Regions from separate parts of the Rhizobium sp. EC-SD404 genome, predicted to be linked through region 1. Evidence: predicted binding sites of a transcription regulator. Region 1 holds the regulator's gene; each other region holds the start of a gene.
The links. The regulator PhoB, encoded in region 1, activates phosphate uptake and scavenging genes when phosphate is short. The targets are predictions, from matches to a motif close to TGTCATNNANCTGTCAT.
Positions count from the first base shown of each region.

Region 2: a site for PhoB is predicted at 1,943-1,959, ahead of GC125_RS13095 (UDP-2,3-diacylglucosamine diphosphatase). Genes of this name have one in related genera too.
Region 3: a site for PhoB is predicted at 1,513-1,529, ahead of ugpB (sn-glycerol-3-phosphate ABC transporter substrate-binding protein UgpB). Genes of this name have one in related genera too.

Region 1 is NZ_LR701459.1:3,926,532-3,929,806, forward strand. It holds gene GC125_RS19715 (aspartate aminotransferase family protein) at 1-26, opposite strand, end outside; gene GC125_RS19720 (GcrA family cell cycle regulator) at 424-939, shown strand; gene phoB (phosphate regulon transcriptional regulator PhoB) at 986-1,669, opposite strand; gene phoU (phosphate signaling complex protein PhoU) at 1,686-2,399, opposite strand; gene pstB (phosphate ABC transporter ATP-binding protein PstB) at 2,428-3,216, opposite strand.
Region 2 is NZ_LR701459.1:2,563,382-2,566,656, forward strand. It holds gene GC125_RS13085 (MFS transporter) at 1-719, opposite strand, end outside; gene GC125_RS13090 (hypothetical protein) at 846-1,046, shown strand; gene GC125_RS13095 (UDP-2,3-diacylglucosamine diphosphatase) at 1,055-1,900, opposite strand; gene GC125_RS13100 (NADP-dependent malic enzyme) at 2,100-3,275, shown strand, end outside.
Region 3 is NZ_LR701459.1:171,341-174,615, forward strand. It holds gene ugpA (sn-glycerol-3-phosphate ABC transporter permease UgpA) at 1-4, opposite strand, end outside; gene ugpB (sn-glycerol-3-phosphate ABC transporter substrate-binding protein UgpB) at 112-1,425, opposite strand; gene GC125_RS01905 (ABC transporter substrate-binding protein) at 1,724-2,695, shown strand; gene GC125_RS01910 (ABC transporter permease) at 2,794-3,275, shown strand, end outside.

The DNA of each region.
Region 1 (3,275 bases):
TCGAAAAGCGGCGACGCCGGTGCCATCTGGCGCAAACTCCCACTCAAGGCCGCATCCGCAAAGGTTCGGACGGTTCGCGTCGCAAACCTCAAGGACTGCGTCCTGAAAATTGAAAAGCCGCCCTGCGGCGGCCCGACGCACTATCTTCATTTCGTCTGGCGCTGTCAAGAAAACGCCCCTTGTCCGACCGACACAGCAATTCGCTCAAATGCCCCCAAGTTGGGGAAAACTCAAAAAAGCGAATCGCCTGATTCCCGGGACTCTTGTCACGGAGTCTGCCGACCATTAAGTTGAAATAACAGCACTAGACTGCATGCGGCGGACCTAGTCATCACACAGTATTAAGGCGACGCGGTTCCGTTGTACGACGGTCCGGCGCCGAGGGATTCTGCTGCGCCCTGCATCGAACTTGGAGTTGCGGCCATGAACTGGACCGACGAGCGCGTCGAAAAACTTACGAAGTTATGGGCCGATGGCCTGAGCGCGAGCCAGATAGCCGCACAATTGGGTGGCGTGACGCGAAATGCTGTCATCGGCAAAGTACATCGGCTGAACCTGCCGGGGCGCGCAAAATCCGGCGGAACACCTGCTCCACGTGCCAAGCGGCCCGCACCAGCCCCTCGCCCAGCCTCGAACTTCAACGCCCGTCCTGCTGCACCGCGGACGATTTCCCGCGGCGGCGCTGCTGCTGCGGTGCGTGAAGATGTCGCCATGGAAGCGCAGCCGCAGACGCGTCCCGTCAGCGACGTCGTCGTACCGATCGCCAAGCGGTTGGCACTGACGGACCTGACGGAGCGCACATGCAAATGGCCGCTCGGAGACCCGATGCACGAAGACTTCCACTTCTGCGGTCACGATTCAGGCGACAACACGCCCTACTGCAAATATCACGCTCGCCTGGCTTTCCAGGTCTCGGGCGAAAGGCGCCGGGCGCGCTGATCGCGCGCCTCGTGTCCCATTTTCCGATGTGAGATGCGGAAGGCGCTCAGCCTTCCAAAGCGTAGCCGGCGCCCCGTACAGTGCGGATGACGTCACGCATATTGGCGAGATTGATCGCCTTGCGCAGCCGGCCGACATGCACGTCTACCGTGCGCTCGTCGACATAGATGTCATGTCCCCAGACGCCGTCGAGCAACTGTGCACGCGAATAGACGCGACCGGGCGATGACATCAGAAATTCAAGCAGTTTGAATTCCGTTGGTCCGAGCCGGATTTCCCGGCCCTTGCGGTGCACGCGATGTGTGTCGCGATCGAGCGTGATGTCTCCGCTTTGAAGCATCGACGAGATGACTTCGGGCTTGGCACGCCGCAACATGGCTCGAACACGCGCCATCAGTTCCGGCGTGGAAAACGGCTTCACGACATAGTCGTCGGCACCGGTCGCAAGGCCGCGGATGCGTTCGCTCTCTTCGGCACGCGCCGTCAGCATGATGATTGGCAGGCGTTCGGTTTCCGGCCGAGCCCGCAAGCGGCGACAGAGCTCGATGCCGGAGACGCCGGGCAGCATCCAGTCCAGAATGAGCAGGTCGGGAACGCGCTCCTTGAGCTGGATCTCGGCCTCGTCGCCGCGAAGAACGGTGTCGACCTTGTAGCCTTCCGCTTCCAGATTGTAGCGAAGAAGGACGCTCAGCGCTTCTTCGTCTTCGACGACCGTGATCCTCGGCAGCATCTCTGTGTCGTCTCCGTCAGTGGCCGTTGGCCATCACTGTCGCAGTCTTGTCGCCGCGCGGGCGTTCGCCGAGCAGCCTGTCGCCCGTCGCCATGTAGTAGATCGTCTCGGCGATGTTCGTCGCATGGTCGCCGATACGTTCGATGTTCTTGGCGCAGAACAGGAGATGCGTGCAGGCCGAGATGTTGCGCGGATCTTCCATCATGTAGGTCAGCAACTCACGAAACAGCGACGTGTACATCGCATCGATTTCATCGTCGCGCTGGCGCACCTGATTTGCCGCCACAGCCGAGCGCGTCGAGTATGCATCGAGCACTTCCTTCAGCTGCGTCAGTGCCAGTTCGGACAGGTGCTCGAGCCCCCTGACCAACTGCTTCGGCTGGCCAGTGCCTTGAACGGCGACGACGCGCTTGGCGATGTTCTTGCCCATGTCACCAACGCGTTCCAGATCAGCCGCGATACGGATCGAGCCCATGACTTCGCGCAGATCGTGCGCCATCGGCTGGCGCTTCGCGATGACCATGATGGCACGCTCGTTGATGTCGCGTTCGGCGTCGTCGAGAATGATGTCCTCGGCAATGATCCGTTGAGCGTTGCCCGCGTCGGAATTGATGAGCGCGGCCACGGCATCGCCCACCATGCGTTCCGCGATGCCACCCATCTCCGAGACCCGGCGCATCAGATATTTCAGTTCCTCGTCGAAGGACGAGACGATATGCGGATCGCTCATAGTTCTCTCCGTGGCCAGTGCCAGTTGGTCAGCCGAACCGGCCCGTGATGTAATCCTGGGTGCGCTTGTCGTGTGGGTTGCTGAATATGTCGTGCGTTTGCCCCTCCTCGACGAGAACACCGAGATGGAAGAACGCTGTGCGCTGCGACACACGCGCCGCTTGCTGCATCGAGTGCGTCACGATGACGATCGTATAGTTCTCGCGCAGCTCGTCGATGAGTTCCTCGACCCTGGCAGTCGCGATCGGGTCGAGCGCGGAGCATGGCTCGTCCATCAGGATCACTTCCGGATCGACAGCGATGGCACGCGCGATGCAAAGGCGCTGCTGTTGCCCGCCCGAAAGGCCAGTGCCTGGCTGATGAAGGCGATCCTTGACTTCTTCCCATAGACCGGCGCGACGCAGGCTCTGCTCGACCACCCGGTCAAGCTCGTCCTTGTTGCGCGTGCGGCCATGGATTTTCGGGCCATAGGCAACGTTGTCGTAGATGGACTTCGGAAACGGATTGGGTTTTTGAAACACCATGCCGATCCGAGACCGCAGAATTACCGGGTCGACCGACTTTGCATAGATATCGTTTCCGTCGATCAGAATGGTGCCTTCGACACGGCACCCATCGATCACATCATTCATGCGGTTGAGGCAGCGCAGGAAGGTTGATTTACCGCAACCGGAAGGCCCGATGAATGCGGTGACTTCACGCTCGCCAATGTCGACCGACACATCCTTGATCGCCTGTGCCTGATCGTAAAAGACCTTGACGTTCTCAGCGTGGATCTTGACCGGCTTGCGCTCGACCTGCGCCTTTACGTCGTGCATTGCGCCCGTGGCGACTGGCCCGTTGCCCGCTGTCGCATGTGCTTCGCTGATGATATTGA
Region 2 (3,275 bases), 1.4 Mb from region 1:
CCGCCGATCAGCATCACCACGAAGGGCCGGTTGGCAAGCAATCCCGCCTGCCCGCCGCCCGCAAGCGCCGAAGGCCGGCGCGGACGCCCGACCCGCGGCACCAGCAGGCTCGCGCCGAACGTCGTGATCTGGCCGAGAATCAGCAACGGCAACACCGCGCCCGCCCCTTGCCGCGCGATCACGTAGCCGCCGATGACATTGGCGACAACGAAGGCGAGCGAGCCCCAGAGGCGGACCCGCGCGTAGTCCGTCCGGTAGCGTCGCACACCCGTGATGGTGATGGAATCGATGATCACCACATGCGGCGCAACCACGATCGCCTGCGCCAGCACCACCACGAGCAGCATCCAGAACCCGTCGACGACGAACAGCAGCGCCGTCACAACGATCGACAGGAATGCGGTGAGGATCAGCACATGCGCCCGGTCGGCTGCGCGGTCTGCGTAAGCGGCGATCAGCGGCGTCGTGAGAATGCGCACGAACATCGGCAGCGACAGCAAAAGCCCGATCTGCCAATCCTCGAGCGACAGCGATTTCAGCCAGACGGGGAAATACGGCAACATGATCCCGAAGGCGAGAAAGGTGCCGAAGAACCCCGCTCCGGCGCGCAGGGCAAAAGCAGGCGGCGCTGTCTCGATCGCCCCGGAACTGCCCCTATCGTCGCCTTGCATCGCCCGCCCTTCGCCCGCAAGCGCCGGCGAAATGCCCAGCCACCGCATGAGATGGCGCGACCGTTACACGAGTCCAGCGGGCTGAGCCAAGCGCCAAACATCGCCAAGCACCTTCGTCGTTTCCTTCGATCCGGCGATCTGCTTCATTGCCTGCGACAGGCGGGGGACGATGTCTTGCTGAGCGACGACGACAAGGTTCAGATCATGAAGTTCCGCGCCATGCTGAAGGTGGCGATCCGCGATCAATCCGACCCGGCCATCCTCGCGAAGCTGCGCCTCGCTTTGTCGAGCATAGAGAAGGCCAGCCGCAATGAAGCTGCCTTTGAGGACGAAACCGAAGCCTTCATGCTCTTCTTCAGCGGCAAGCTGCGCTAAGCCTTCGCTCAGGCCGCCTCCACCTCCCGCAATTTGACCTGGGCAACCGGCGGCGCGAGCAAGGGCGGCGTGGTCGTCGGCGTGGTTTCGGCGCGCAGCACCCGCCACGTCAGAAGCGTCATCTCGCCGTCGAGCGTCTCGCCGATCGCAGTACAGCTCTCCACCCAGTCGCCGCTGTTGATATAGGTGATCCCGTCCATGTCCTCGATCGCAGCATGGTGGATGTGACCGCAGATCACCCCGTCGACCTCGTGCCGGCGCGCTTCTTCTGCCACCACCTTCTGAAATTCGCCGATGAAGTTCACCGCCTGCTTCACCCGGTGCTTCGCCCAGGCAGAAAACGACCAGTAGGGCATGCCGATCCGGCGCCGCAGCATATTCAGGACGATGTTGATGCCAAGCGCGGCGTCATAGGCCCAGTCGCCAAGATAGGCGAGGAAGCGCGCATGGCGCACCACCACGTCGAACTCGTCCCCATGCAGCACGAGATAGCGCTTGCCGTCGGCCGCCTCGTGGATCGTGTTGGTCTTCACCTCGATCCCGCCGAAATGGATGCCAGGAAAATCGCGCAGGAACTCGTCGTGATTGCCGGGAATGTAGATGATGCGGGTGCCCTTGCGCGCCTTGCGCAGAAGCTTCTGCACCACGTCGTTGGCATCCTGCGGCCAGTACCAGCTGCGCTTCAGCCGCCAGCCATCGACGATATCGCCGATGAGCACGATCGTCTCGGCCTCGTGATGCCTGAGGAAATCGAGCAGATGGTCCGCCTTGGCCGACTTCGAACCAAGATGCACATCGGAGATGAAGAGCGTTCGAAAGCGGCGCACGGCGGCTTCATTCGTGTCCTGTGACATGTCGCATCCTCTGGCTTCATGCGCCCGGATAATCAGAGTCCTGTTTCAGTTGGATGACATCGGCCCGAAATCGCGGAAACATCATCGTGTGACTGGACAGCGGGGACACGAATCCGCAAGACACTCCGGACCATCGCGCGGGCGGGCGAAGCGGCGCGCCCCGCGCCATCTTATTCGGCAGGCAGGACGACAGGGCGCTATGACTTCGAAGGATCTGAACGGACCCAAGACGGAACGCAACACGCCGGCTTCCGGCGATCTCGACGAAAACGCGCTGTTCTATCACCGCTATCCGCGCCCCGGTAAGCTCGAGATCCAGGCGACCAAGCCGCTTGGCAACCAGCGCGACCTGGCGCTTGCCTATTCGCCGGGCGTGGCCGCACCCTGCCTCGCCATCCGCGACAATCCTGATCGCGCCGCCGACTATACGAGCCGCGCGAACCTCGTCGCGGTTGTCTCTAACGGCTCCGCCGTGCTCGGCCTCGGCGCCATCGGCCCGCTCGCTTCCAAGCCGGTCATGGAAGGCAAGGCCGTCCTCTTCAAGAAATTCGCCGGCATCGACGTCTTCGACATCGAGATCGACGCCCAGGAAGTCGACCGCATGGTCACGGTCATTTCCGCGCTCGAGCCCACCTTCGGCGGCATCAATCTGGAAGACATCAAGGCGCCGGAGTGCTTCGAGGTCGAGCGCCAGCTGCGCGACAAGATGGACATTCCGGTCTTCCACGACGACCAGCACGGCACGGCGATCATCGTCGCAGCCGCGATCCTCAACGGCCTGGAACTCGCCGGCAAGTCGATCGAGAACGTCAAGATCGTCACCGCGGGTGCCGGTGCCGCCGCACTGGCCTGTCTCAACCTTCTAGTCGCGCTCGGCGCCAGGCGCGAGAACATCTGGGTCCACGATCTCGAAGGCCTCGTCTATGAGGGCCGCACCGCGCTCATGGATGAATGGAAGGCCGTCTACGCCCAGCCCTCCGACAAGCGCAAGCTCGTCGAATCCATCAGCGGCGCCGATGTCTTCCTCGGTCTGTCCGCAGCCGGCGTCCTGAATGCCGAGATGCTGGCCGACATGGCCGAGAAGCCGCTCATCCTGGCTCTGGCCAATCCCACGCCGGAAATCATGCCCGACCAGGCGCGCGCCGCCCAGCCAGATGCGATGATCTGCACGGGCCGGTCGGATTTTCCCAACCAGGTCAACAACGTCCTCTGCTTTCCCTACATCTTCCGCGGCGCACTCGATTGCGGCGCCCGCACGATCAACGAGGAAATGAAGCTCGCCGCCGTGCGCGCCATCGCCGGCCTGGCCCGCGAGGAGCCGTCCGACGTCGCAGCCCGCGCCTATTCGGGCGACACGCCGGTCTTCGGGCCGGAC
Region 3 (3,275 bases), 3.8 Mb from region 1:
GCATCGATCAACCGGGAATGGCGGGCCGAAACCCGTAAGGAACGGTGCAGGCGGACCGATGGGATCGGCCCGCCTGCAGGTGACAGGTTGAAGCTTTTGGCCTCAACCGGTTCAGCCGTTGATCTCTTCGAACTCGCGGATCAGCGCGTTGCCACGCTCCACGACCGCGTCGAGGGCTTCCTCGGCGGTCTTGTCGCCGGCCAGCAAAGCCTGGAATTCCTCGTCGATGATCGTGCGGATCTGGACGTAGTTGCCGAAGCGCAGTCCTTTGGAGTTCTCGGTCGGCTCGTTGAGCGTGATCTGCTCGATCGAGACGTCGGAGCCCGGGTTTTCGGCGTAGAAGCCCTGCTCCTGGCCAAGATCGTAGGCAGCCTGCGTGATCGGCAGATAGCCCGAATACTGATGCCAGTCAGCCTGGACCTCAGCCGACGACAGGTAGGAGAAGAAGTTGGCGACGCCGGCGTATTCCTCTTCTGCCTTGCCCTGCAGAACCCACAGCGTCGCACCGCCGATGATCGAGTTCTGCGGAGCGCCTTCGACGTCCTCATAATAGGGCAGCATGCCGTAACCGACTTCGAACTCGGTTGCATTCTCCACGACACCGGCGCGCGAGGCGGACGAGTTCATGTAGATGGCGCATTCCTGGGCGTAGAATTTCGGCGGGGCATCGTCACCACCAACCGGGCCGCCATACTGGAAGATGCCTTCTTCCTGCCAGCGGGCGAGATTTTCCCAGTGACGGTTCTGGAGGTCGCCATTCACGGCAAGTTTGGTGCCGAGGCCGCCGAAGCCGTTCTCCATCGTTCCGATCGGCTGGTTATGCCAGGCGGAGAGGTTTTCCAGGTGGATCCAGGAAATCCAGCCGGTCGTGAAGCCGCAAGTGGCCGCACCCGATTCGATGATCTGCTGGGAGAACTGCTCGAGCTCTTCCCAGGTGCGCGGCGCCTGCTCGGGATCGAGCCCGGCCTCTTCGAAGACGTCCTTGTTGTAGTAAACGATCGGAGTCGACGAGTTGAAGGGCATCGACAGCATGTTGCCGTCCGTGTCGGTGTAGTAGCCGACGACCGAAGGCAGGAAGTCGGCGGGATCGAACTCCTCGCCGGCATCGGCCATCAGTTCGTAGACCGGATAGACGGCGCCTTCGGCAGCCATCATGGTGCCCGTGCCGACTTCGAAGACCTGGACGATATGCGGCTGCTCGTTGGCGCGGAACGCCGCGATGGCTGCGGTCATCGTTTCGGGATAGGTGCCCTTGTAGGTCGGGACGACCGTGTGCTCGTCCTGGCTCTCATTGTAGGCAGCGACGATTTCTTCGAGCTTTGCGCCCAATTCGCCACCCATCGCATGCCACCACTGGATTTCCGCGGAGTTGGCTTGCGTCATGCTGGTCGACAGCAGCAGTGCTGCCAGAAGTGCTTTCTTCATGGTTCTCTCCTGGACCCTGCGCGCCGAGACAGCCGGCGACGCTGGGGCAGCGATAGAGCCGAAGCATGACAGTGGGTTGAACCTGAAATGACGCTTGGGTGACAGTGCGACAGTCGGCCGAGACGGCATTTCGACATCCCGACACAGGAGAGTTCGTCATTCGCGCAATGATCGCACGCCTGAGTGCGGCGGCGGCATCTGCTGCAGCGTCACGCAACCGTTATAGAGCGCCACTAGAAGAGCCGCAGTCGGACGGGGCCCTCATGCCGCGCCTCCCTTGCACAACGGAGCTTTGAACATGCGCACACTTCTCGCCGCCCTGGTGCTTGCCGCCGCATCATCGTCCGCCCTCGCCGCCGAGGGCACGCTTGTTCTTTATACGAGCCAGCCGAACACGGACGCGCAGCAGACGGCCGATGCATTCATGGCCAAATATCCGGACGTGACCGTCGAATGGGTGCGCGACGGAACGCCGAAGATCATGGCGAAGCTCGCCGCAGAGATCGAGGCCGGACAGCCGCAGCCAGATGTGCTTCTGATCGCCGATATCGTCACGATGGAAGGTCTCAAGGCCGATGGACGCCTTCTCGAATTCCCGGAAGCCGAGATCGAAGGCATTGATGAAGCGCTCGTCGACGCCGACCGCACCTATTTCCCGACCAAGCTGATCACCACCGGTATCGTCTACAACACCAATGCACCTATGGTGCCGACGAGCTGGCTCGATCTCACCAAGCCGGAAGCGGCCAACATGGTCGCGATGCCGAGCCCGCTGACGTCGGGTGCAGCCATGATCCACACCGTGACGCTCAGCGGAAACCTGGACAATGGCTGGGATTTCTACAGTGCCCTGGCGGAAAACGGCGCGCAGGCATCGGGCGGCAATGGCGACGTTCTGCAGGCCGTTTCGGGCGGTGACAAGCTTTACGGCATGATCGTCGACTTCATGCCCATCCGCGAAAAGGCCAAAGGCGCTCCGGTGGAATTCGTGTTCCCGACCGAAGGCGTGTCGGCCGTCACCGAGCCGGTCGCCATCCTGTCGACCGCACAGAACCCTGAGGCGGCCAAGGCCTTCGTGAACTTCCTGCTTTCCGAAGAAGGCCAGTCGCTCGCGGTCCAGCAGGGATACATTCCCGCACGGGCTGACGCAGGTCTGCCCGAAGGCTATCCGGACCGGTCGACCATCAACGTGCTGCCCTACGACGCCGCTGCCGCCCTTGCCGACGACGCGGCGAACAAGGAACGCTTCTCCGAACTGATGGGCCAGTAAAGCATCGCCTGCGGCAGATGCTGGAACGTTCGAACCGATCAGCCAGACAAGCCGTGCCCCCGCTTACGCTTCGCACGCGGGGGACGGCAACTGCCGACATGGCCGGGCCGTCCATCGCGGCATTTCTCGTCGTCTGCGTCATCCTCGTCCTCGGCCTTTTGCCGATTGCGCGGATCGTCCTTGCGGCCATCGCGCCGGGCTTGGTGTTTGATCTTTCGATCATCGGCGAGCAATGGACGCGGCCGGTAACCCTGCGCGCCATGTGGAATACGCTCGACACCGCCTTCTTCGGTGCCGTCATCGCGCTTCTGATCGGCGGGCCTTTCGCCTTCGCCGTGGCGATGACGGACCTGCCGACGCGGCGTTCGCTCGGGTTCCTGCTGCTTCTGCCACTGATCATCGCCCCGCAGGTGACGGCGCTTTCCTGGCTGCACATGACCGGCCCGTCCAGCACCCTCCTCAATATGCTGGGGCTCGCCCCGGCGCCGGGCACGCCGAACCCGATCCTCGGTCGACAGGGCATTATCCTCCTCTTCGGCGTGCAGCATGCGCCCATCGTCTTCATCACGCTTCGAGCCGG